Regions from separate parts of the Salinicola sp. LHM genome, predicted to be linked through region 1. Evidence: predicted binding sites of a transcription regulator. Region 1 holds the regulator's gene; each other region holds the start of a gene.
The links. The regulator FNR, encoded in region 1, switches genes on or off when oxygen is low (the NO sensors DNR and NnrR bind a similar motif). The targets are predictions, from matches to a motif close to TTGATNTANATCAA.

Region 1 (7,552 bases):
AGTTCTGCGGGCTGTCCGGGTCCTCGGCCGCAAAGCGCAACGTACCGGCCTTGAGCTGGTCGACGACGTAATCGTTGAGCGGCTGGCCCGCTTCTGCGGCGGCAGCGGCCAGGCGCAGCGGATTGCGGTCGAGCTGCGGCGCCGACGGCAGCCAGCCCATGCGTTCGGCACGGACATTGAAGTCGATCAGGCTGCCGCTGTAGTCCTCGCGCCGCGCCAGCGGCGACAGCAGTTCCTTGACCTCGACCTTCTCGAAACGCCATTGGCTGGAGTGGTTGTAGAAGAACGAGGTGCCGTTCATCTGCCGCGGCGGACGGTTCCAGTCGAGGCCGAAGGCGAGCGGCAGCCAGCCGGTCTGCGGGCGCAGCTTCTCCTGGCCGACATAGTGGGCCCAGCCGCCGCCGCTCTGGCCGATGCAGCCGCACAGGATCAGCATGTTGATCAGGCCGCGGTACTGCATGTCCATGTGATACCAGTGGTTCAGGCCCGCCCCGACGATGATCATCGAACGGCCATGGGTCTTGTCGGCATTGTCGGCAAACTCCCGCGCCAACCGGATCACCTGCGCCGCCGGCACGCCGGTGATCGCCTCCTGCCACGCCGGCGTATAGGGGCGCAACTGATCGAAGGCGGTGGCGCCGTCATCCTCCCCTTCTCCGCCCAGGCCGCGGTCGATGCCGTAGTTGGCGACCATCAGGTCGAACACGGTCACCGCCAGTACCTCGCGGCCGTCCGCCAGGGTCAGGCACCTGGCCGGCAGGCTGTGGTAGAGCACGTCGTTGCCGGCCACATGGCTGAAATACTCATGGGGAACCCCGCCGAAATAGGGGAAGGCAACCTTGGCGACGCAGTCGTGGCTGCCGGCCAGCGACAGTTGCAGCGAGACCTCGTTGCCGTCGGCATCGAGCGGCTCAAGGTTCCAGCGGCCTTCGCTGCCGTCCTGCTCGCCACTCTTTTCACCCCAGCGGAAGCCGATGGAGCCGCGCGGCACCACCAGACGGTTGCTGGTTTCATCCCAGGCAACGGTCTTCCACTCGGGATTGTTGTCCTGGCCCAGGCTGGCGTCGAAATCGCTGGCACGCAGCTGCTTGCCGGGCACGAAACTGCCATCCTCGCGTGCTTCCAGCTCGACCAGCATCGGCATGTCGGTGTAGCGGCGCACGTAGTCGGTGAAGTAGGCGCTGGGCTTGTCGAGGTGAAACTCCTTGAGGATGACATGACCCATCGCCATGCTCAGCGCCGCGTCGGTGCCCTGCTTGGGGCTCAGCCATTCGTCGCACAGCTTGGCGACCTCGGCGTAATCGGGAGTGATCGCGACCGTCTTGGTGCCCTTGTAGCGCACTTCGGTGAAGAAGTGCGCGTCGGGGGTCCGTGTCTGCGGCACGTTGGAGCCCCAGGCGATGATGTAGTTCGAGTTGTACCAGTCCGCCGATTCGGGCACGTCGGTCTGCTCGCCCCAGGTCATCGGCGAGGCCGGCGGCAGGTCGCAGTACCAGTCGTAGAACGACAGGCACACCCCGCCGATCAGCGACAGATAGCGCGCCCCCGAGGCATAGGAAATCATCGACATCGCCGGAATCGGCGAGAAGCCGATGATACGGTCCGGGCCGTACTGCTTGGCGGTATAGACGTTGGCGGCAGCGACCAGGGTTTCGAGCTCTTCCCAACTGGCGCGCACGAAGCCGCCCATGCCGCGCACCTTCTTGTACTGCGCGGTCTTGGCCGGGTCCTCGACGATGGAGGCCCAGGCATCGACCGGGTCGTCATGTACGGCCAGTGCCTCACGCCATAGCTGGATCAACGCCTTGCGCACCGTCGGATACTTGAGGCGGTTGGCGCTATACAGATACCACGAATAGCTCGCCCCGCGCGGGCAGCCGCGCGGCTCATGGTTGGGCAGGTCCGGGCGGGTACGCGGGTAGTCGGTCTGCTGGGTTTCCCAGGTCACCAGCCCGTTCTTGACGTAGATCTGCCAGCTGCACGAGCCGGTGCAGTTGACGCCATGGGTCGAGCGCACGACCTTGTCGTGCTGCCAGCGGGCGCGGTAGCCGTCTTCCCAGTCGCGGGTTTCGTCACGGGTTTCGCCATGGCCGCCGGCAAACGGCGTGCGGGGCTTGCGCAGATAATTCAGACGGTCGAGAAAATGGCTCATGAAAGGTTCCTCCTGAATGAGCGTATCAGCACGGTGCCGGTGCATTGCGGCGGGCGTAGTACCACCAGGTCAGCGCCATGCAGCTCAGGTAAAAGACGATGAAGCCGATCAGCGCCGCGCCCACACCACCGGTCAGGCCGATGGAGGTACCGTAGGCCTTGGGGATGAAGAATCCGCCGTAGGCGGCGATGGCCGAAATGAAGCCGAGCACGGCGGCGGTCTCGCGGCTGGCTTCGACCTGTGCCTGTTCGGCATGCGCTTCGCCGAGCGCCTGTCGGCGCTGGTTGAGAAAGATCACCGGTACCATGCGATAGGTGGAACCGTTGCCGATGCCGGTGGCAATGAACAGCACCAGGAACATGACGAAGAAGCCGAAGAAGCTGCCCCCGCCGTGCTCGCCGGGCAAGAAGGTCAGCACCCCGAGGACGCCGACGATCATCAGGGCGAAGTTCCAGAGCGTGACCCGCGCACCGCCCAGGCGATCGGAAAGCCAGCCGCCCAGCGGCCGGGCCAGCGCACCGACCAGCGGGCCGAGAAAGGCGTAGCGGGTTGGGTCGACCGCGGGAAACTGCATGCCGGACAGCAACGGAAAACCGGCGGCAAAGCCCATGAAGCTGCCGAAGGTGCCCAGATAGAGCCAGCACATCAGCCAGTTGTGCTTGCGCTTGAAGATCACCGCCTGATCGCGGAACGAGGACTTGGCGGCAGCGATATCGTTCATGCCGAACCAGGCCGCCAGCGCCGCGATGACGATGAACGGCACCCAGATGAAGGCGGCATTCTGCAGCCAGATCTCCTGGCCCTCGGCAGCGCCTGTCATCGCCGTCTGCGGCGCGCCGGCCATCGGCCCCAGCACGCTGCCGGCGATCACCAGCGGGCCAACCAGTTGCAGTACCGAAACGCCCAGATTGCCCAGCCCCGCGTTCAATCCCATGGCAGTGCCCTTCTGGGTCTGGGGGAAGAAAAAGCTGATATTGGCCATGCTCGACGCGAAGTTACCGCCGCCGAAGCCGCACAGCAGGGCGAGAATCAGCATCACGCTGTAGGGCGTTTCAACGTGCTGCAGCGCCACGCCGATCCACAGGCACGGCAGCAGTAGTGATGCGGTGGAAATCGCCGTCCAGCGCCGGCCGCCGAAGATCGGCACCATGAAGCTATAGAAAATGCGCAGCGTCGCGCCGGACAGCGACGGCAATGCCGCTAGCCAGAACAGCTGATTGGGCGTGTAGGGAAAGCCAAATGTCGGCAGCTTGACCACCAGGATCGACCAGACCGACCACACGGCAAAGGCCAGCAGCAGGTTGGGAATCGAGATCCACAGGTTGCGCCGGGCAATGCGGCGCCCGGTGCGCGCCCAGAAGCCAGCATCCTCCGGGTGCCACTCGTTGAGCACGAAGCCTTTCGGTGCCGCCAGTTCGGGCAGGTCGGTGCTCGGCCGGTGCGCAGCCCATTCGTCGCGCTCGGCCCGGCGGATGGCGTAGTGCATCCAGCCCAGCGCACCGGCCACGATGATGAACATCAGCATGAAGCAGCTCTGCCAGATGCCGACCACGTCGTTGAGCATGCCGAAGGTCAGCGGCAGGAAGAAACCGCCCAGCCCGCCAACCATGCCAACCACACCGCCCACCGCGCCGACATGCTGCGGATAGTAGACGGGGATGTGCTTGAAGACCGCCGCCATGCCCAGCGACATGAAAAAGCCCAGCACGAAGATCAGCGCAATGAAGGCCGGCAACCCTACCGACAGCGAGAAATCGACCTCGCCGCGCACGCCTTCGATCGCATAGTGGGCGGACGGATAGCTGAGCAGAAACAGGCAGGCCACGGCCACGCCGAACGTCCAGTACATCACCCGCCGCGCACCGATCCGATCGGCCAGCCAGCCGCCGAGGATGCGAAACAGCGAGGCCGGCACCGAGAACAGCGCGGCAACGACCCCCGCCGTGGTCAGGCTCAGGCCGTAGACGTTCATCAGATACAGCGGCAGCCACAATGCCAGCGCGACAAAGCCGCCGAAGGTGCAGAAGTAGTACAGCGAGAAGCGCCATACGCGCAGCTCGGCCAGGGGCGCAAGCTGATCGCACAGCGGCACCCGCTGCCGTGCCCGTTCGTCGCGCAGCGGATCGTTCTTGGCCAGCATGATGAAGGCCACGCCCATGGCGGCCAGCACCGTGGCGTAGATCAGTGCCGTCGTCTGCCAGCCCAGCGCGACGAGCAAAAACGGTGCGACGAAGTTGGTCACCGCCGCACCGACGTTGCCGGCGCCGAAGATACCCAGTGCCGTGCCTTGCTGCGCGGCGGGAAACCACGCCGATACATAGGCCACGCCGACGATGAACGAACCGCCGGCCAGCCCCACCCCCAGCGCTGCCAGCAACAGCATGGCGTAGCTGGAAGTAAAGGTAAGCAGGTAGACGCAGGCGGCGGAGGTCAGCATCACCAGTCCAAACACCCAGCGCCCGCCGAAGCGGTCGGTCCAGATACCGAGCAGCAACCGGCTGATCGAACCGGTCAGCACCGGCGTTGCCATCAACAGGCCCAGTTGCGTGTCGGACAACCCCAGCTCCTGCTTGATACGCAGGCCAATGATCGAGAAGATTGTCCACACCGCGAAGCACAGCGTGAAGGCCAGGGTCGAGAGCCCCAGCGCGCGCTGTCGGTCACGGTGGGGCAATGCCACGGAAGTCATCACGATAGTTCCCCTTATGCCAAGCGAGGCTGACAGGGACTACTTTCTCGTCTGAGGACGGCGGCCTTTTTGACTCAGGTCAATTTTTGTAAAAATACTTTACGTTGGTAAACGTAGGGCCAGGGCTAGCCATAAGATCTAGAAGATACCGACGAACAGCGACGGTCAGTAAAGCGGTTGACACGCTACGCTGGCAGGCCTCGTCATATCGGCCGCAGAAGCAGGCATGTTATGCTGCGTTTCCTTACTGCCGCCACGCCATGCTGATCCGCGAATCGTCTCCGGGAGTCATGTCATGCCCATTCCCAGCATCGGATCGAAATACACCCGCTTCCATCGTACCTGCTGCCAGACCTGCAGCTTGAGCGCACTGTGTTTACCGCTGGCGCTGGATGTCCAGGACATGGACCAGTTCAACGCCATCATTCGCCGCCGCGCGCCGCTCAAGAAGGGCGAAGCGCTATTCTGCCAAGGCAGTTCCTTTTCCAGCGTGTTTGCCGTTCGCTCCGGTAGCCTCAAGCAGGTGACGCTCGATCAGAATGGCGAAGAGCAGGTCACCCATTTCTACCTGCCCAGTGAGTTGGTCGGCCTCGACAGCATCAATGAACAGCGGCATCCGGGCTATGTTATCGCGCTCGAGAGAACATCGGTGTGCGAGATCCCCTTCGATCATCTCGATAGCCTTGCCGAACACATCCCGCAGCTTCGCCTGCAGCTGTTACGCAGCATGAGCAAGGAGATGAGCGATGATCGCCGCATGATGCGTCTTTTATCGCGCAAAATCGCCGATGAACGCCTGGCAAGCTTCTTCATCAATCTCGCCATGCGCTTTCAACGCTGCGGCTATTCACCGTACAGCTTCCGCCTGCCGATGACGCGTACCGATATCGGCAACTACCTCGGTCTTGCCGTGGAAACCGTCAGCCGCATCCTGGGTCGCTTCCAGCAGCAGCAACTGATGGCGATCCAGGGCCGCGAGATACATATTCTCGATCTCGAAGCACTCAACACCCTTGCCGAAACGCAGGGGTGTCAACTCGATCAGGTCCGCACGCAGGCAAGCCTTGACGCCTCGGTATCAAGCCTTGACGCCTCGGTATGAAGAAACGTTGCATCGACATGACCGAAACGGAGTCCGTTCGCGAGCAACTGCCGCCTCTCAAACGCGCCGGTAGATGAGATCCCAGACGCCGTGACCCAGGCGCTCGCCGCGCTGTTCGAACTTGGTCAGCGGGCGGAAATCGGGGCGTTCGACGAACGGCGCCGTCTCGGCCGGCGCGGTGTTGACGAATCCCGGCGCCTCGGCTATCACCTCCGCCATGAACTCGGCGTAGGCCTGCCAGTCGGTCGCCATGTGCAGCTTGCCGCCCGGCTCGAGGCGGGAACGCACCAGCTCGACGAACGGCAACTGCACGATACGCCGCTTGTGATGTTTCTTCTTGGGCCACGGGTCGGGGAAGAAGAGCTGCAGCGTGTCGATGCTCGCTTCCGGCAGGCAGTCCGCCAGCACAGCGAGCGCGTCCTCGCGATAGACGCGGAGGTTGGTGAGCCCGCGCTTGTCGGCCTCGTCGAGCAGCTTGCCCACGCCGGGCGCGTGGACCTCGATGCCGATGAAGTCCGTCTCGGGATGCGTCTCGGCCTGCTCGACCAGCGACTTGCCCATGCCGAAGCCGATCTCCACCACGCAGGGCGCCTTGCGGCCGAACAGCTGCTCGAGATTCTGGCGGCCGTCGGCCAGCGTCAGCCCCCACTTGGGCCAGATCTCCTTCAGGCCACGCTCCTGCGCCGCCGTCATGCGTCCGGCGCGCAGCACGTAACTCTTGATGCCACGGCGCACGGGCGCCTCTTCGGCGGGGGATTGGGTATCGGGCGTCGTCTTGTCAGTCATGCGGAGGAGTCAACAGGGCAAGTAAAGGGAATGGCCGCTGGCTGGCAGCGGCCCTACGGGAGTCGACCGGAAGGCTCAGGCGTTGATCCGCCCGGCGAACGGCGAAGAAGGGCTGGCGCTCTGGCGGCGCGGCATGCGTTCGGCGAGAAACGCTTCGCGCCCGGCTTCGATCGCCTTGCGCATGGCGTGAGCCATCATCACCGGATGTTTGGCGTGGGCGATGGCGGAGTTCATCAGCACGCCATCGCAGCCCATCTCCATCGCCAGCGCCGCGTCGGAAGCCGTGCCGATGCCGGCATCGACCAGCACCGGCACCTCAGCGTGCTCGATGATGAGTGCCAGCGTCGCCGGATTGAGCAGGCCGTTGCCGGAGCCGATCAGCGACCCCAGCGGCATCACCGCGCAGCAGCCGCGCTTCTCCAGTTCCTTGGCCACGATCGGATCGTCGCTGGTGTAGACCATCACGTCGAAGCCGTCGTTGACCAGGGTCTCGGCGGCAGCCAGCGTCTCGACCACGTTGGGATAGAGCGTCTTCTCGTCGCCCAGCACTTCGAGCTTGACCAGGTTGTGGCCGTCGAGCAGTTCGCGGGCGAGCTTGCAGGTCCGCACGGCGTCCTTGGCGGTGTAGCAGCCGGCGGTGTTGGGCAGCAGCGTGTAGCGCGAAGGCGATATCGCATCGAGCAGGTTGGGCTCGTCCGGGTTCTGGCCCAGGTTGGTCCGGCGGACCGCGAACGTCACCACATCGGCAGCGCTGGCCTCGATGGCCGCGGCGGTTTCGTCGAAGTCGCGGTATTTACCGGTACCGACCAGCAATCGAGACGCA
Region 2 (7,552 bases), 1.4 Mb from region 1:
GGGAGTTCAACAGTGATGATGTAAGCGTGCTGTCGCCGCGGACAGGGTTTGTTTACATTCGGCAAACCGAACGGTTACGGAGCGCTCGTCGCTCGATCAGAGGCTTTGATCGTCATCGTCATTCCTTCCCCCGAGCTGTCTTTCCCGCGACCGGCAGCGCGCGGAATTGATCCCGGTCAAGCCGTGGTTTCCGGCAGCGATTTACTCTTCGATAGTGGCTATCCACACTCTCCGATGGGTGACCATCGATCCGACAATGGCGGCGTTCCGTATCGAGCATTTCGGTTGGGTAGTGAAGGAGCATGCACCGTGACATCACCGTACGAACTGCCTGGGGCGGCTATCGAGGGTTTCGATACCCTGGTCGAGCTGGCGCTGGATCTGAGCGGGACGTGGAAGCATGCCACCGACAGGATATGGCGGGAGCTGGATACCACTCTCTGGAATCTGACGCACAACCCCTGGGCGGTGCTGCAGACGGTATCGCACGAGAAACTCGCCCGGACGCTGGCCGATCCGGAGTTTCGAAACCGGCTGGATCAGTTGGCACGTCTCGGGCGCGAGCAGCATGTCGGCCCCAGTTGGTTCGAGCAGAATCACCCCGAGGCGCCTTTCACCGCCGTGGCCTACTTCAGCATGGAATTCATGGTCAGCGAGGCCCTGCCGATCTATTCCGGTGGGTTGGGCAACGTGGCCGGCGATCATCTCAAGGCAGCGAGTGATCTCGGCGTCCCGATCATCGGCATCGGGTTGCTCTACCAGCAGGGCTATTTCCGTCAACTGATCGACAGCGACGGTAATCAACACGCGCTGTATCCCTACAACGATCCCGGCCAGTTGCCCATCATGCCGCTGCGCACCGCGAATGGCGAATGGCTGCGCCTGCAGATCGTGCTGCCGGGCTACTCGGTATGGCTACGGGCCTGGCAGGCCCGCATCGGGCGGGTGACGCTCTATCTGCTGGACAGCAACGACATCGCCAATTATCCCGCCCACCGCGGCATCACCAGTGAACTCTATGGCGGCGATGCCGAGCTCCGGCTCAAGCAGGAGATGGTGCTGGGCATCGGCGGCTGGCGCTTGCTCGAAGCGCTCGATCTGCATCCGCAGGTCTGCCATCTCAATGAGGGTCATGCGGCGCTGGTCGTACTGGAACGGGCGCGCAGCTACATGCAGCGCACCGGCACCGACTTCGAGACGGCACTGACCATTACCCGTGCCGGCAATCTCTTCACCACCCATACCGCGGTCGCCGCCGGCTTCGACCGGTTTTCTCCCGCGCTGATCGCGCAGTACCTGCAGCACTACACCGAACAGCAGCTGAAGATTCCGCTGGCCGAGCTGCTGGCGCTGGGGCGCAGCCGCCCAGAGGATGATGACGAACCTTTCAACATGGCGTGGCTCGCCTGCCGGGGCAGCGGCTTCATCAACGGGGTCAGCCAGCTGCATGCCAGGGTCAGTCGTCATATCTTCCAGCCGCTGTTTCCCCGTTGGCCGACGCCGGAGCTGCCCATCGCTCACGTCACCAATGGCGTCCACATGCCGAGCTGGGATTCGGCGCCGGCCGACGCGCTCTGGACCCGCGCCTGCGGCAAGGGTCGCTGGCTGGGATGCAGCGAGCCGCTGGCGATGAGCATTCGTCACCTCGATGATGCCACCCTGTGGCAGTTTCGGGCCGCGGCCAACCGGGAACTCGTCGAGCAGCTTCGTGAGCGACTGGCACACCAGCTGGCGACGGCTGGTGCAACGCCGGAGGCCATCGAGAGCGCCCGGCAGGTGTTCGAACCGCAAATCATGATATTGGGTTTCGCCCGACGCTTTGCCACCTACAAGCGACCCAACCTGCTGCTTCACGATCCGCAGCGCCTGAAGGCGTTGCTGACCCATCCCGAACGCCCGATGCAGCTGGTACTGGCCGGCAAGGCACATCCGGCGGACAGGACAGGGCAGGCGCTGATCCAGCAGTGGGTGCGGTTCATTCGAGAGGAGAATGTCGGCCATCGGGTGGTGTTCCTGGCCGACTACAACATGCAGCTCACCGAACAGCTGGTCCAGGGCGTCGACGTGTGGCTCAATACCCCGCGGCGCCCGTGGGAAGCCTGCGGCACCAGCGGCATGAAGGTATTGGTCAACGGGGGGCTCAATCTTTCCGAGCTGGATGGCTGGTGGGCCGAAGCCTATGCCCCCGAGGTGGGATGGGCGTTGGGCGATGGTCGCGAGCACGCGGACGACCCCGGCTACGATGCCCAGGAGGCCGAAGCGCTCTATCACCTGCTCGAGCACGAGGTGCTGCCCGCCTTCTATGCCCGCAACGAAGCGGATATCCCGGTGGGCTGGGTGGCACGCATGCGCGAAAGCATGGCACGGCTGACGCCGCTGTATTCCACCAACCGATCGCTTTCCCAGTATGTGGAGCAGTACTACATTCCCCTGGCCGAAGCCTGGCATGGCCGCGTAGCCGATGACGGCGCCCGGGGACGCCGGATCGTGAATCGTCGCCGACAACTGGATCGGCACTGGTCCGAAGTCGCCTTCGAATCGGTGGAGACGGAAAGCGATGGCCATCAGCATCGATTCCGGGCGCGCGTCTCGCTGGGCAAGCTCACTCCGGAGGCGCTTCTGGTCGAGCTCTATGCCGATGGCGTCAGTGGAAGAGCCGCGATTTGTCAGCCGATGATCCAGAACGTGGACTTTTCTCGCAGCGGCGAGGCGATCTACGAAACCCGGATCACCAGTCACCGGCCGGTGACCGATTTTACCGTGCGGCTGCGCCCCGCCCCCATCGACCTGCTCAGTATTCTCGAAGACCCCCGGATTCTGTGGCAGGGCGGCTAGGCTTTGTCTGAAAACTGCCTGCGCTCGGCCATACGGCGTTAAAAATCGGCTCAAAGTACTCATTTACACCGCGTAAACTCCGTCTTTTCACCGATTTTTGCCTTGTCTGACCTTCGCTCGACGACTCTTCAGACAAAACCTAGGGAATTCGGGTAGAAAAGAAGCGATGAAATGCCCGGCTCATCGCTTGATGGCGTTGCGATAGAGCCGGGCCTTCGCGGACGATCGTCTGCCGCTGCACGTCACGGAGTGATGGCGACCTTCAACACGCCGTCACGCTGGTGCGCGAACAGGTCGTAGGCCTCGACGATATCGTCCAGGGCATAGCGGTGCGTGACCAGCGAGGCCGTATCGATCCGGCCGGCCTTGACGATGTCGAGCAGCCGGCGCATGCGCTCCTTCCCGCCCGGGCACAGGGACGTGACGATGCGATGATCGCCGAGACCGGCGCAGAAGGCGTCGAGCGGTATGGTCAGATCCCCGGAATAGACGCCGAGACTGGAGAGCGTGCCGCCGGGCTTGAGCACCCGCAGGGCAGCCTCGAAGGTGGTCTGGGTGCCCAGCGCCTCGATGGCGGCATCGACGCCACGACCGCCGGTCAGGCGAAGGATTTCGCTGACGACATCGACCTGATGGAAATTCAAGGTGATGTCGGCGCCCATGTGGCGAGAGATATCCAGCCGCTGATCGATACCGTCGACGACGATGATGCAGCTGGCGCCGCGCAGCCGGGCGCCGGCAGTGGCGCAGAGTCCGATCGGGCCCTGGGCGAAGATCGCGACGGTATCACCGATGCCGATATTGGCGCTTTCGGCCCCGACGAAGCCGGTCGACATGATGTCGGGACACATCAGCACCTGTTCGTCGCTGAGCCCATCCGGGATCGGGGCCAAGTTGGCCTGGGCATCGGGCACCAGCGCGTATTCGGCCTGCACCCCGTCGATGGTGTTGCCGAAACGCCAGCCGCCCATCGGCTTGTAGCCATGGCCCTGGCAGCCACCATCCTGGGCCGGATGGCCGTCCTGGCAGGCGTAGGAGGTAAAGCCGGGGCAGATCGCGCCGGCAATCACCCGCTGCCCCACGTGATAGCCGCGCACGTTGTCGCCCAGCTCCACGATGGTGCCTACCGGCTCATGGCCGATGGTCAGTCCGGGTTTGACCGGATATTCGCCCTTCATGATGTGCACGTCGGTACCGCAGATGGTGGTGGTCGTGATGCGCAGTAAGGCGTCATTGGGGCCGATGGGGGGTATCGGCTTTTCGGTCAGCTCGATGCGACCGGGCTCGACATAGATGGCAGCTTTCATCGTGGACATGGGTATCTCCTTCGTCTGGTGGACGCTATCGGTAATGACCATGGTGACGAAGTCAGTATCCGCCGGATTGCAGACAGCGGCTTGATTCAGATCAAGCTTGAGCAGGTCGAAAGGAAACGATGGGATCGAAGCGATCTTTACCGATGGATATCAACTATTTGCGGATTCATCGGCCGCGGAAGATGTTACAGGCGAAGCGATCGGCTCGCTTTCTTCAGGAACCTTGACCCAGGTCAAGCTTGGATTCGTGCGGCGGTACACACTGATACCCGGCTTCGGCCATTGTCATCGTCTTGAACAGGGAGCGCACAGGCCATGGAACTCACCACCTGGAATCCTTTCCACGAAATGGAAGCCTTCTTCGATCGCTACAACCGCAACCGTCCGGCGACATCTCGCGATGTCTGGGCGCCGACGGTGAATATCAGCGAGACGGAAAAGGAATACCTCATTACGGCGGAACTGGCGGGAATCGACAGCAAGCATGTCGAGATCACCGTACAGAATAATGTGCTAACGCTCAGGGGCGAACGGCACGACACGAAAGAGAGTAAGGACACCAAACGCCATCTGATCGAAACCAGCTTTGGTCGCTTTTCGCGGAGTTTCTCGCTGCCATCCGATGTCATCGAGGAGCGAATCAGCGCCAAGGGCAAGGACGGCATGTTGACCATTCATGTGCCGAAGGCGGAAATCGCCCCGGCCAAGAAGATCACAGTGAAGGCGGAATGAGCAGGAAGCTCTAAAGCGCAGGATTGCCGCATCGTCGAGCAGACGATGCGGCTTTTTTTATGGTTTCAGGCAAGCGAGCGCCGCAGTCGGAGCAGGGCGACGAGGAAAAAGGCCATACCGATCAGGGTCAGCGCCAGCAGTTGCGGCCAGACGGTTGCCAGGCCGGCATCACGGAACAGAATGTTCTGCCCGAACGCCACGAAGTGGGTGGTCGGCGTCAGCAGCATGAGGTTCTGCACCACCTCCGGCATGCTCTCTCGCGGGGTCATGCCGCCTGAAAGAACCCGTAGCGGAATCAGCGTCAGGATGATCAGCAGTCCCAACTGCGGCATCGAGCGGGAGACGGTACCGAAGAAGATGCCCATCGAGGTGGTGGCGAACAGGTGCAGTATCGCGCCGATCAGAAATAGCGTCATCGAGCCTTGCAGCGGTACGCCCAGCCAGCCACCGACGACGAAGCGCAGCGACAGGAGCGCGGCGACCAGCACCACCAGCCCCATCGACCATACCTTGGCCGCCATGATCTCGAACGGCGTCACCGGCATGACCAGCAAATGCTCGATAGTGCCGTGTTCGCGCTCGCGGATGAGTGCCGCGCCGGTCAGGATGATCGACAGCATGGTGATCTGGTTGATGACCTCGTTGACGGCGCCGAACCAGGATTGGATGAGGTTGGGGTTGTATCGGGTACGAATCACCGCCTGCACAGGATGTGCCGATGGCATGTCGCTGTGCTGCAGGAATGACGCGACCTCGTCGTCGATGATCTGCTGGATGTGTCCGGCGCCGGTGAAGGCCTGGCTGATCTGGGTGGCATCGACATTCAACTGGATCGAGGGCTGCCGGCCGCGCAGCAGGTCATGCTGGAAGTCGGGCGGAAAGTCGAGGGTGAAGGTATAGCGCCCCTTGTCCATGCCGATGTCCATGTCGGCATGGTCGGTCAGCACTGGCTCGAGGAAGTAGGGCAGCTGAAAGGCGTCGATGATGCGTTGCGTGATGGGCGAGCGATCCTCGTCGACCACCGCGATACTGGCCCGGTGGGGCGTTTCCGGAATGCCGTTGGCGCTGGAGTAGACGCTCAGCGTGAAGGTGTAGGCGATCAGCAGGAGCATCGCCGGATCGCGGGCCAGGGTGCGCAGCTCCTTGATGCCCAGTTGCAGGATGTTCGAGAGCGTACTCAACTCATTTTTCCTGCTTCTTCAGGCCGGCCACGCTGGCCAGCAACAGCAGCGGAGACGTGACCAGCAGCGCCAGGAAACTCGGCCATAGCTCGGCGGCGCCGAGCGCCTTGGAGAAAATGCCGCGAGTGATGATGAGGAAGTGGCTGGTCGGGTAGAGATGCCCGATCACCGCGGAAGCACCTTCCAGGGCGGAGACGGGATACAGCAGGCCCGAAAACTGGATTGCCGGAACGACGGTGCCGATGGCCGTGCCAAACACGGCGGCGATCTGGCTGTTGAACAGTGCCGAAACCAGCAACCCGAAGCCGGTGGCGCAGAACACATAGAGCAGGGCCGCCACGCTGAGCATCGCCAGGCTGCCCTTGAGCGGCACGCCGAAGACGAAGACCGAGAGCAATACCAGCAGGAAGAAGTTGAGCATTCCCATGACCACGTAAGGCAGCTGCTTGCCGAGCAGGAACTCCAGGCGGGTGACCGGGGTGACGTAGAAGTTGGTGATCGAACCCAGCTCCTTCTCCCTGACGACGCCAAGGGCGGTGAGCATGGCCGGAATCATCATCAATAGCAGCGGAATCATCGCCGGCACCATCGCCGGCAGGCTTCGCACGTCCGGGTTGTAACGGTAGCGCAGGGCGACCCCGACCGGCCGGCTGTCGTCGCTGCCGGAGGCCTGGGCCAGTTGCTGCAGATAGGTGGCATGGATCCCCTGCACATAACCGATGATGGTCTGGGCCCGGCTCGGCATCGCGCCATCGACCCAGAATGCGACCTGTGGCGAGGCGCCACGCTTGAGATCACGTCCGAACCCGGGCGGAATCTCCACCGCGAGACTGATCTCGCCTCGGCGCAGGCGCTCGTCCATCTCTTCGTAGCTCTGCAGGGGCGCCTTCTCCTTGAAATAGCGCGAGCCCGAAAGGTTGAGGACGTAGTCGTCACTGGTGGTGGTCCGGTCGCGATCGAGCACCGCGAAGGAGAGGTCCTCGACATCCATGTTGATGCCGTACCCCATGATGAACATCAGAATCAGGGTGCCTGCCAGGGCCAGGGTGGCGCGGATCGGGTCGCGCCGCACTTCCATGCCCTCGCGCCGGGCGTAGCTCGACAGCCGACGCCAGCTGAAACGAGGGGGAGCGCCCTTTACCGCTGCGGCTGCGACGGCGATGCTCTCGTGTGTCGCCGGGGGAGCCGCCGCCTCGCTGGCGTCTTTGAATTCGTTGGTGCCTTTGAATTCGCTGGTGCCCTTGAGCTCGCTGGCGTCCTTGAGATAGTCGATGAAGGTCGCTTCCAGATTGTCGTGCCCGCGCCTGGCCATCAATGCCCGGGGCGTGCCGCTGTCGAGTACCTTGCCGGCGTGCATCAGCGAAATGCGGTCGCAGCGCAGCGCTTCGTTCATGAAATGGGTGGAGATGAAGATCGTGACGCCATCTTCGCGCGACATCCGCACCAGCAGCTCCCAGAAGCGATCACGGGCCACCGGATCGACTCCGG
Region 3 (7,552 bases), 440 kb from region 1:
AGCCATCTCGCGCCAGTTGGTGGCCACCATGTTGGTGGCGACCGGCAATCCGGTGGCATGGCGGAACTCGGCCAGGATCTCGCGACCGGAGAAGCCCTGCTCCGCCCCGCAAGGATCCTCGGCATAGGCGATGACGCCGTGCAGGTTCTTGCAAAGGCGGATCGCCTCCTTCAACGACCACGCGCCGTTGGGATCGATCGTCACTCGCGCCTCGGGAAACGCATTGTGCAACGCCGTGACCGCTTCGATTTCCTGCTCGCCCGGCAGCGCGCCGCCCTTGAGCTTGAAATCCCTGAAACCGTAGCGATCGTGGGCCGCCTCGGCCAGCTCGACGATACGCTGCGGCGTCATTGCCGCTTCGTCGCGCAGGCGGTACCAGTCGTGGCTGGCGTCCTCGGTTCCGCGACGCTCAGTACCACGACGATAGCCCAGCGGGGTGGCGTGACCATCGCCGATGAAGAACAGATAGCCCAGCACCTCGACGCTATCGCGCTGCTTGCCGTCGCCCAGCAACTCGGCCACCGGCACGTCGAGGAACTTGCCAAACAGATCGAGCAGAGCGGCTTCGAGCGCCGCCACCGCATTGACACGCAGCTCGAAGGTCCAGGAACCCTTGCCGAAATCCTCGAAATCGGCGCCACGACCGGCGGAGTGCAGCGATGCCACCATCGAGCGCAGCTTGCCGATGGGCTGGCCGATCACCAGTGGGCGCGCCTGCTCCAGAGAGCGCTGGATCGTCTCGCCACCCGGCGCTTCGCCCACGCCGACATTACCGGCACTGTCTTCGAGGAGGATCAGGTTGCGGGTGAAGTAAGGCGAATGTGCACCACCGATATTGAGCAACATGCTGTCGCGACCGGCGACCGGAATGACCTGCATATCGGTGATGGTAGGCGTGCCATGACTCGGCATTGAAATCCTCCGTCGGCAATACGGGCGCGCGCTGCACAGTCGAGGCCCAGCGCCCAGAGATAACCAGGGCGGTCTCGAGACCGCCCCGTCTTGTCAATCAGCGCATCAATCGGCTCAGAGCGCGTTGGCTTTTTCGATCAACTGCTTGAGCGTGGCCCGCTCTTTCTCGTTGGGCATGGTCAGCGGCGCACGCACGTCGCCACCCGGATAACCGACCAGGTCGGCACCGGCCTTGATCAGACTGACGGCATAGCCTTTCTGGGTATCGCGCATAGTGACGAACGGAATGAAGAACTCGCGAGTCGCCTGACGCACGAACTCGCTGTTGCCCTTGCGCAGCTCCTTGTAGAACTTCACGGCCATGTCCGGCACGAAGTTGAACACCGCGGAAGAATAGGTGCTGACGCCAATGGCCAGATAGGCTTCGGCAATGATCTCGGCCGTCGGCACGCCACCAACGTAGGCGAGGCGATCGCCCAGCGTCTTGATGATGATGTTGAGCGCCTGCATGTCGCCCTTGCCGTCTTTCAGGCCGACCAAGTTCGGGCAGCGATCGGCCAATGCCTGAACGGCATTGACGGTGAGATAGCCGTTGGCACGGTTGTAGTAGATCACGTTGAGGTCGGTGGAATCGCAGACGCTGGCGGCGTACTCGACGATGCCGGATTCCGGGCACTCGGTCAGGTACGGCGGCATCAGCAGAATGCCATCGGCGCCCGCTTCTTGGGCGGCCTTGGCGTGCGCCTTGGCGAGTTCGGCACTCTGGCCGGCGCTGGCGATGACCGGCACATGCCCACCGATGGTTTCCACGGCGACTTTGACGATTTCGCGGTATTCATCGATGGTGATGTTGAAGAATTCGCCAGTGCCGCCAGCCACGAAAAGGGCGGAAACTTCATACTCCTTCAGCCACAGCAGGCGGCGACGGTAGCTTTCGACATCGAACTTGCCGTTGGCATCGAAATCAGTCACCGGAAACGACAGCAAACCGTCAGTGATAGAGGCAACGACCGCTTGTTTGGAAAAATTCACCTAGCTTCCCCTCATCGTGGATTAACGTCAATCTGCCATGCAATCGTTCGACCGCTTGATCTAACCGGGCAAACAGAAAGAGGACAATATTCTAATTGCAATGTTGTCATACATCATACTGGTAGCGCCGTTAGACCTTAGCAGCATTCGTGTGGCAACCGCCCTACAGCCACGAGCCTCTAGATGACGCCCGTCTGCTGGGTGAGTTTCCGGCAGCTTCCAGGGGCCGAGCCTGAATGCAGACGAGCCCGAAAAGCCGCAGTGGCGTGCCAGCCACGCCACTGCGGTATGCTGATCGACACCCTCTTTTGCCGGGATCTTTGCCGATGTCTAACGCTTCCGACCGCACGCCTGTCCGACCGCCGCTGAACGAGATCGTCACCTGGGACGCGACCAGGCTATCGCGGCACATCCATGATCGATCGGTCTCCTGTCGCGAGGTCATGACCGCCTACCTCGATCATATCGACGCCGTGAACCCTATCGTCAACGCCATCATCTCCCGCCGCGAGCGCGCCCCGTTGCTCGCCGAGGCCGAGCTCGCCGATCGCGAACTCGCTGCGGGGCAGTCGTGCGGCTGGATGCATGGCTTCCCGCAGGCGATCAAGGATCTCTCCGACGCCCAAGGCTTCCCGACGACCCAGGGTTCGCCACTGTTCTCCGGCCAGATCGCCCAGCAGGACAGCCTGATGAGCGAGCGCATGCGTGCAGCCGGCGCGATCTTCATCGGCAAGACCAATACGCCGGAATTCGGCCTGGGCTCGCAATCCTACAACCCGGTATTCGGCGCCACTCGCAACGCCTTCGATCCTTCGCGCACCGCCGGCGGCTCCAGCGGTGGCGCGGCGGCAGCGCTCGCCATGCGGATGCTGCCGGTCGCCGACGGCAGCGACATGATGGGCTCGTTGCGAAACCCCGCCGCCTTCAATCACGTGATCGGCTTTCGCCCTTCGTTCGGCCGCGTGCCCGGTCTCGTCGCCGACCCGTTCGGTCAACAGCTCGCCACCAACGGCCCGATGGGGCGAACCGTCGAAGACGTGGCCCGCCTGCTCGACACGCAGTCCGGCTTCGATCCACGCGTCCCGCTCTCGCTGGGGGAGCCGCTGATTCCCGACGGCAGCAGCGTCTCCGGCGCTCTCGACCGCGACGTTCACGGGTTGCGGATCGGCTGGCTCGGCGACTGGCGGGGGCATCTGGCGATGGAAGCGGGCGTGCTCTCGCAATGCAGAGCGGCGCTGGACCGCTTCGCCCCGCTGGGCTGCGAGGTGGAAGCGATCGATCTGCCCTTCGACGCCGAGATGCTGTGGGAGAGCTGGACGACGCTGCGCCACTGGGCCGTCGCCGGCAACCTGGGGGCGCTCTACGTCGCCCCCGCCACCCGAGAGCACTTGAAGCCGGAAGCGCAGTGGGAGGTCGAACGCGGTCTGGCGCTCTCGGCGCAGGATATCCACGTGGCCAACGTCCAGCGTGGCGATGCCTACCGAGCCTGGAGCGCGCTGTTCGAGCGCTTCGACTACCTGGCCATGCCCAGCGCCCAGGTCTTTCCGTTCGATGTGGAGACGCACTGGCCGCGCGAGATCGCCGGGCGCACGATGGATACCTATCACCGCTGGATGGAAGTCGTGATTCCCGCCTCGATGCTCGGCGCTCCGACGATCAGCCTGCCGGCCGGACTCAACGACGCCGGCCTGCCGATGGGCTTTCAACTGATCGGCCGGCCCCGGGACGACTGGGGCGTGCTACAACTGGCGCGCGCCTTCGAGGCGGCCAGTGGCGATCTGGCGAGATTGCCGCCGACGCTGGGCGAATAGCCGGTCACGGGCAAAAAAAGAGGCGACGGGATTCCGTCGCCTCTATCCTTTCATTCGAACGTCTTCTTTTCTTTCATTCGGACGTCTTCGACTCATTCCAACATCTTCGATCCCACTGCTTCGATGCATCCAAACGGCGTCGATACCCGGGCGGCCCGCCGAGCCAACGCCGGTTTGCTAGAACACGAACGCCAACAGCAGGTTGAATACCAGCGCGGCGATGAAGCCGAGCGGTGCGGCACGGAACAGCAGCTTGGGCAGCAGGCCCGAGCGCGCTTCGTCCGTCGGGCAGGAGCCGAGGATCAGGCTGCCCCCGGAAGAGAACGGCGAGATCGAGGTGGCCTGCGCGCCGACGACGATAGCGATGAAGATGATCATCGGATCGATCGAGAGCGTACCGGCCAGCGACGGCACCAGCGGGAACAGTGCCGGCGTGACCACCCCCAGCGTGCTCGCGAACAGCGACATGAATGCGGCAGCGATGCCGAACGCCACGGGGATCAGGACTGGCGGAATGTTGGTGCCGATCCAGGAGCCGAGCAGATCGATGGTGCCGGCCTCGATCGCCACCGAGATCAGCATGCCGACACCGCAGATCATGATGATCGTGCTCCACGGCAGCGAAGCGATCGCCTTGCGCTCGTCGCCCAGCTTCATCAGCAGCGCGATGACCGAGAACACGCTGGCGATCAGGCCGATATCCACCTTGGAATCGATGAGTGCGACGACGCCATTGTCGGGCAGCATCAGGCTGGCGATCGGCGGCAACAGCACGGTAGCCATCATCAGCAGGGTCAGGATCAGGGTGGCGCGCTGGTCGCGATCGAGCGGGCCGGGGCGCTCGATGTGCGCCAGCGATACCATCGCCGCGCCCCGCTTGCGGCTGAACAGGATCAGGCCAGCGAGAACGACGATCGGCACGATCATGGTGCTGGCAAAGATGCCGAAGCTGTTGATGAACGCCTGGTCGTCGGAAATGCCGGAATTGGTCATCAGCGTGCGGAAGATGATGCCGCTCTGGCTGGAGACGAAGTTGGCACCCGCCAATGCGCCGTAGTTGACCGCCATGGCGCCGACGATCAGGTTGAGCCGGGTGCGCTCACACAGCAGCAGCGTGATCGGCGCCATGAACGCCAGCACGGTGTAATAGCCGGCCCCCAGTGCGGAGATCACCACCGCCGCCAGGAAGATGGCAAAGGGCAGCAGGTGCGGAAAGTGCCGACAGCGATACATCAGATGCTCGGCCAGCTTCTCCAGCGTGCCGTTGACGATCGCGAAGCTGTAGAACAGGCACACCGAAAAAATGATGAAGAAGATCTTCAGCGGCCACATGACGACCACTTCCTTGGGGCTCAAGCCCAACCCGAAGCAGCCGATCAGATAGGCGAAGGCAATCGCGAACAGACCGATATTGATCCTGGTGCGATATCCCAGAACGATGGAAACGACGATCGCTCCCACCACCAGAAGACTCATCATGACGTTGTTCCCCGTAGCGCTTGTCTTTATGGGTTTTCAATCGATCCCTTTCGAGGATCCCTTACTCGACGAAACCTGGCCGACTGACCTTCAGACAGCCCGGTCGATCCCGAACAGCCTGGCCGGGTTATCGATCAGCACCTTCCGGCGTTCGGCGGCGTCCGGCAGCAGCGTTTCCATCAGCGAAAACTGGGCGTCGTAGTCGGTCTGGGCTTCGAACCGCGTGTGCGGCCAGTCGCTTCCCCACACCAGCCGATCGTCATGGCCATAGGCATCGAGCAGACGATCGATCGAGCGCCGAGCCTGAGCCAGCGTCGAGCGGCTGCGATAGGTCGCCGACAACTTGACCCAGACCGCCTCGCTCGGCAGCAGCGACAGCAGCGCCCGGTGATCCGAATCGGTCGGATCGATCTCGCCGTCGGGCAAGCCGAAATGGTCGATCACCACCGCCACGCCGGATTGCAGAATCTGCGGCAGGATCTCGCCCAGATCTTCCATGCCCCGCTGGATCTCCACCGACCAGCCGCGCCGTGCCACCTTGGCGAACAACGTCCACCAGGACGCGCTACGATAGTCTTCCAGCGGCTGCCCGATCAGGTTGAGCCGAATGCCGACCACACCCGCCTCGGCCAGTTCGTCCAGCGTCTCCTCGGTCACGTCACGCGCCACCACTGCCGTGCCACGCAGACGCTGCGGAAAACGACGCAGGGCATCGACCAGATGTTGATTGTCGGTACCCAGAAAGCTCGGCTGCACCAGCACGCCATGAGAAAGGCCGCAATGATCGAGATGCGCCAGATACTGCTCGACGGTCGCGTCATAATCCGGGCTGTAGCGGCGATTGCCGGCCAGCGCCAGCCCCTGGTGAAAGATATGCGCATGCGTATCGACGCCGGTCAGCGCGACGGAAGCGAGTTGCGTCATGAGTGGCCCTTGGTGAATGACATGAACACGTGACGGCGAACGTAACGTTCGACCCCAACGAAAGATCTATTCATATAGTTGAATAGCGACGAGCGCAAGCATACACCGCATCGGACGCATTCTTCCGGGTTACGACTAAAGATGAAAACAAAGGTGATACATTTGTCTGGAACATCGTGGAGGGAACATTCATGAAGGGAACAGGCTCCATGACCGACGAACGCCTGCCGCTCTACCAGCGCCTGCGCGACGACATGCTGGCCAAGATCGCCGCTGGCGAATGGGCACCGGGCGGCGCGATTCCGACCGAAGCCGAGCTGACCAGGCACTACGGTGTCGCCGTCGGCACGCTGAGAAAGGCCGTGGACACACTGGTCCAGGATGGGCTGATGAAGCGCAGCCAGGGGCGCGGTACCTTTGTCCTGCGCCCCAACTTCGAGAGTTCGCTGTTCCGTTTCTTCCGCCAGGTGGATGCCAGGGGCGAGCGCCGAATTCCCAATGGCCGAATCCTGGCCCGGGAACTCACATCACCGCCGTCCTACGTGGCGGATGCGCTGGCACTGGCTTCGTCGGAGAACGTGATTCGACTGGAGAGAGTGCGTGAACTCGACGGGACGACGGTCTATCACGAAGAAATCTGGCTGCCGGCCAGCCGATTCGAAGCCCTGATGCAGATCGATCCCGACGATTTCGGTAATCTGCTCTATCCGTTCTACGAGACCCAGTGCGGGCAACTGATCGGTTCGGCACGAGAAACCCTGACCGTCGAGACGGCCGACGCGACCCTCGCCGGGGTTCTCGGTATCGGCACCGGCCAGCCGGTCGTCATGATCGAACGACTGGCGTTCGGCTACGACCGCACGCCGCTGGAATATCGGCGTTCACGCGGCGCCGCGAACACCTTCCGTTATCAGGTCGACATCTCCTGACCGATGGCCTCGCGGAAAACCGCCCATTCGGCATCTAGCCGGGTACGTGCAGCGTCAGCACCGCACAAGGAGCAAGATGCGCTACCTTGTGCGACACGCTGCCGACAGCCAGGCTTTTCAGATTGCTCAGGCCGCGGCTGCCCATGATGATCATGTCGACCCCGAGTTCGGTCGCCTGCCGCACGATGGTCTCGACCGGCCGCCCTTCCACGATGTGATAGGTCACCTCGTACGAACCGCCGGCTATCGCCTGCCAGGCTTCCTCGAGCAGCCGCTCCCCCGCCAGCCGCCCCTTCTCCGGCGTGTAGTCGGCTGGCGCGGCTCCCACCTTGGCGCCGAGCGCATCCTTGGCAACCGGTACCTCAGGCACGTGCAACAGGTGGATTCTGGCCTGGGTCGCACGCTGGACGAGACACGCATGCGCCAGCGCCTGACGCGCGCTGACCGAACCATCGATGGGTACCA

Region 2: the regulator FNR is predicted to act here: its motif matches at 4,375-4,388, upstream of R5R73_RS11740 (Hsp20/alpha crystallin family protein).
Region 3: the regulator FNR is predicted to act here: its motif matches at 2,048-2,061, upstream of kdgD (5-dehydro-4-deoxyglucarate dehydratase).

What each region holds. Positions count from the first base shown of each region.
Region 1 covers NZ_CP140261.1:3,922,811-3,930,362, forward strand. The annotation lists gene R5R73_RS17870 (nitrate reductase subunit alpha) at 1-2,152, opposite strand, end outside; gene R5R73_RS17875 (MFS transporter) at 2,178-4,841, opposite strand; gene fnr (fumarate/nitrate reduction transcriptional regulator Fnr) at 5,137-5,943, shown strand; gene trmB (tRNA (guanosine(46)-N7)-methyltransferase TrmB) at 6,001-6,729, opposite strand; gene R5R73_RS17890 (thiazole synthase) at 6,805-7,552, opposite strand, start outside.
Region 2 covers NZ_CP140261.1:2,560,886-2,568,437, reverse strand. The annotation lists gene glgP (alpha-glucan family phosphorylase) at 310-2,835, shown strand; gene R5R73_RS11745 (NAD(P)-dependent alcohol dehydrogenase) at 3,078-4,151, opposite strand; gene R5R73_RS11740 (Hsp20/alpha crystallin family protein) at 4,467-4,883, shown strand; gene R5R73_RS11735 (ABC transporter permease) at 4,949-6,064, opposite strand; gene rbbA (ribosome-associated ATPase/putative transporter RbbA) at 6,066-7,552, opposite strand, start outside.
Region 3 covers NZ_CP140261.1:146,727-154,278, reverse strand. The annotation lists gene R5R73_RS00695 (enolase C-terminal domain-like protein) at 1-912, opposite strand, end outside; gene kdgD (5-dehydro-4-deoxyglucarate dehydratase) at 1,027-1,944, opposite strand; gene R5R73_RS00685 (amidase) at 2,271-3,755, shown strand; gene R5R73_RS00680 (SLC13 family permease) at 3,933-5,234, opposite strand; gene R5R73_RS00675 (amidohydrolase family protein) at 5,325-6,158, opposite strand; gene R5R73_RS00670 (GntR family transcriptional regulator) at 6,368-7,087, shown strand; gene R5R73_RS00665 (universal stress protein) at 7,122-7,552, opposite strand, start outside.